DNA from 2 places in the Colwellia sp. Arc7-D genome. Region 1 is predicted to be linked to the other one. Evidence: predicted binding sites of a transcription regulator. Region 1 holds the regulator's gene; the other holds the start of a gene.

Region 1 (2,212 bases):
GGTAGCTAAAAGCAAGATAGGGTGTCGGTATTGGCACTACAAATTAGGCGTCACATTGACGTCTTTTTTGATTTTAAAAGCTTATTAAATACAGACAATGGATTTCTTCGGTTTTTGAAAACTATTTATCAACAACTTTAGAATGATATGTATGCTGAAAAAAACTCCAGAGTAAATTTACAAGCAAGGCAGTAGAGCAGAGTATATGACAAAAGCAATTAAACAACGCATATCTAACATTGCCTTAGTGGTTGAAGATTACGATGATGCAATTAAATTTTATACCCAAAAATTGAACTTCGAACTCGTTGAAAATACCGATTTGGGCGGCGGAAAACGCTGGGTACAAATTTCACCTCCGAACGCTGAAGGGACTAATATATTATTGGCGAAAGCGAGTAATGATCAGCAGCAACAATCAATTGGTAACCAAGCCGGCGGACGAGTTTTTTTATTTCTACAAACCAATGACTTTTGGCGAGACTATGAACACATGAAAAGCCAAGGTGTTGAGTTTACAGAACAGCCTCGGGTTGAAGAATATGGCACAGTAGTCGTGTTTAAGGACTTATATGGAACGAAGTGGGATTTACTACAATTAAATGATGCAACTTGGTAGATTTAAAAATGAATTTCACCAGTAAATACTTCAGATAATAAAAAAGGCGCTTTAAGCGCCTTTTGTCATTTATAAACCTAATAGTTTATATCCCATTAATCTTCTGTTTCTTCTTCCATGTCAGTTTCGTATTCACTAAAGTCAGTTACACCTTGTGCTTCTAACGCTCTGCGAACACTTGCTGGTAATTTTTGTGTGTTGTCTTTAGCCAAATCACTATCGTCAGGTAACGGTTGGCCAGTGAATGCGTGTAAAAACGCTTCACATAATAGTTCACTGTTGGTTGCATGGCGCAAGTTATTTACTTGTCGGCGTGTACGTTCATCAGTTAGTACTTTTAACACACGTAAAGGGATAGACACGGTTATTTTTTTTACTTGCTCACTTTTTTTGCCGTGTTCGGCGTAAGGGTTAATATACTCGCCATTCCACTCTGCCATGAATATTCCTCTATGCTTAATTAATTGCGATAAACTTAGAAATTGCTGTTCTGGTGTACCAGTTTGCGATAAGTTTTATCTTACTAGCTGATTTTACTGGTTGTGGGGCGTGAGTCAATAACGAATGTGTAGAAGTTTAGATGTCTAAAGTTCTTGACCGCACACTTTAAAGCGTTTAGATTGATAGACGTCCAAACATCTATATAGAAAATATCCAATCTGGAGTTCACATGAGCGAGAAAAAAATAGCCACTACCGCTGTTCGAGCCGGTATAAACAGTGACCAACACCATGGCGCTGTTATTCCAGCTCTTCATCTTTCAAGTACCTATGCATTGAAAGGTTTCAATGAAAAGCGTCAGTTTGACTATTCACGTACGGGTAATCCAACGCGCGCAACATTTGCCCGTGCTATTGCTGAATTAGAACAAGGTGCGGTTGGTATTGTCACAAGTACAGGTATGTCGGCCGTTCATCTAATTTGCCAGTTGCTTAATACCGAAGACACAGTAGTGATCCCTCATGATTGTTACGGGGGCAGTTTTCGATTATTTACGCACCTGGCCAAACGTGGGCAATTTAACTTAGTGGTTGTTGATCAAAACGATCAAACAGCATTAAGCGAAGCGCTTGCCAAAAAACCTAAGTTAGTCTTACTTGAGTCTCCTAGTAATCCGCTTTTACGTTTGGTCGACATTGCCGCGATAACCATACAAGCCCATAACGTAGGCGCTTTAGTCGCTGTTGATAACACCTTTTTATCACCGGCGTTACAGCAACCACTATTGTTAGGTGCTGATATTGTTTTTCACTCAACAACTAAATATATCAATGGTCATAGTGATGTCGTTGGCGGCGTTTTAGTTGCCAAAGAACAAGCATTAGGTGAAGAGCTTGCTTGGTGGGCAAACTGTATCGGCATAACAGGCTCAGCATTCGACAGTTACTTAGCTTTACGTGGCTTAAAGACCTTACCTATTCGGATGAAACAACATCAAATTAACGCTAATGCTGTCGCAGCGTTTTTGCAACAGCATTCAGCGGTAGAACAAGTATATTTTCCAGGCTTGAGCGATCACCCACAACATGAATTAGCTAAAAAGCAGCAATATGATTTTGGCGCCATGATGAGCTTTGAGATTAAAGGGGGCGT
Region 2 (2,212 bases), 870 kb from region 1:
ATTGAAATTGACGTTGGCTCAGCAACACCAATAGCGTAAGAAATTTGAATCTCACAACGATCAGCCAAGCCAGCAGCAACAATATTTTTAGCGACATAACGACCTGCATAAGCCGCACTACGATCAACTTTTGATGGATCTTTACCTGAGAAAGCACCACCACCATGACGAGCCATGCCGCCATAGGTATCAACAATAATTTTACGACCTGTTAAGCCACAATCACCAACCGGGCCACCAATAACAAAACGGCCAGTAGGGTTGATATGGTATTTAGTGTCTTTAGTTAACAATTCTGCAGGTAACACATGCTTAATGATGTTTTCCATTACCGCATCATGTAAATCTTGCTGTTTGATGTCTGGGTTGTGTTGTGTAGACAAAACAACCGTATCAATCGCTACCGGTTTGTTATCTTCATATATAAAAGTAACTTGGCTTTTTGCATCTGGACGTAACCAAGGCAATATACCTGACTTACGTGCTTCAGCTTGGCGTTCAACTAAACGATGCGAGTAGTATAATGGCGCAGGCATTAATGTTTCAGTTTCGTTGGTTGCATAACCAAACATTAAACCTTGATCACCAGCACCTTGGTCTTCTGGCTTAACGCGATCAACACCTTGAGCAATTTCTGGTGATTGTTGACCAATTAAATTCATAATGCCACAGGTTTCGCCATCAAAGCCTACGTCTGAAGAAGTGTAACCAATTGCTGAAATAACATCGCGGGTAATACGTTCTAAATCAACCCAGGCAGTAGTTGAAACTTCACCTGAAATAATAGCAACACCAGTTTTTACCATAGTTTCACAAGCAACACGTGCGTGCTTGTCTTTAGCAATAATAGCATCTAAAACCGCATCAGAAATTTGATCGGCTATTTTATCTGGATGTCCTTCTGACACTGACTCAGAAGTAAAAAGGTGTGTAGACATAAACCCTCTGTAAAAATTAACTGAAAAACAATCTTATACCAACCTAACTTTGTAATGAGCTACTTAGTGCTAACGGTAAAATTGGTATGAGTCTTTAATGGCGACATTCTAACTGTTAAACAAACTTATTCCTAGAATTATTTACGCCTAGATGGCTAAACGTCCTTAATAAAGCTATTGTTTTTAAAATAAGTGTAACGGTTATTTGCCAGTTGATGGGATTTTAGTCTTTAAAATCAGTAGCTAATATATGGTGTGTTATCAATCGGGTTAAGGATAGCTATTCAATTGCAATGATTGCTGCCAAATGTGGGTAAAAAGCGCTTGTTGCATGTCACTGTGTTTTGAACTGTAAAAACGGGTTGTGCCTATCTTATCGCTTGGGTTAATAAGGTTATGCAGGGCTAATTGTCGCTGTAATTGCTCGGTAACAGGTAATGCGGTTTCCATTATAATAACGTTTGCACCACATATTTTATTAATGATGCCTTTAACCAAAGGATAATGAGTACAACCGAGCACAAAAGTGTCGACTCCTTTATCTAGCAATGGTTGCAGATATTTACTGAGTAATAATTCACACTCAGGTGAGTTTTTCTTATCTTGTTCAATAAGTTCAACTAAGCCAGGGCAGGGTTGAATAATAACTTCGCTGTTATGACTGTATTGCGCTACTAAAGTTAAAAAGCGCTGATTTTCAGCGGTTGCTTTAGTCACTAAAATAGCCACTTTTTTATTCTTGCTTAGATTTACCGCAGGTTTAATAGCCGGCTCAACACCGATAACAGGAATGGAAATGTTTTTACGTAGTTGATCGATAGCGTTTACGGTCGCAGTATTGCAAGCAACAACAATCGCCTTAGCATTGCGTTCAATAAACCAGTAAGCAATTTCATTTACACGCTGTTGAATAAATTCAGCTGTTTTATCGCCATAGGGGGCATGTAAAGTATCGGCAACATAAAGTAAATTTTCATTAGGTAAGTGATGATTTATACATTGAGCTATAGATAAGCCGCCAACGCCAGAGTCAAATATCGCAATAGGATCAGTATTAGTTGTTTGTGGCTTACTTTTCAATGTTGCACTCGCTTATATATCTGTTTTAATTTGCTTGGGCATTTAGTAAACAAAGCTAAGGTAAAGGTATTGATAATGCTAACAAGTATATTATCAAGAGGTAAATCAGGTCTATACATATTTTGAGAGCGTTATGGTTTGTCGTCTAGCACAAATTATAACTTATTCAGTCTACTTAAATTGTTTAATGCTAA

The links. Region 1 encodes MetJ, which represses methionine synthesis genes. Its sites were predicted from a motif close to TAGACGTCTAGACGTCTA; they were not measured.
Region 2: metK (methionine adenosyltransferase) is a predicted target of MetJ. The motif match lies at 1,087-1,104, and genes of this name have one in related genera.

Annotation. Positions count from the first base shown of each region.
Region 1 covers NZ_CP028924.1:349,063-351,274, forward strand. The annotation lists gene DBO93_RS01495 (VOC family protein) at 206-619, shown strand; gene metJ (met regulon transcriptional regulator MetJ) at 715-1,059, opposite strand; gene metB (cystathionine gamma-synthase) at 1,290-2,212, shown strand, end outside.
Region 2 covers NZ_CP028924.1:1,217,058-1,219,269, forward strand. The annotation lists gene metK (methionine adenosyltransferase) at 1-938, opposite strand, end outside; gene murI (glutamate racemase) at 1,209-2,018, opposite strand.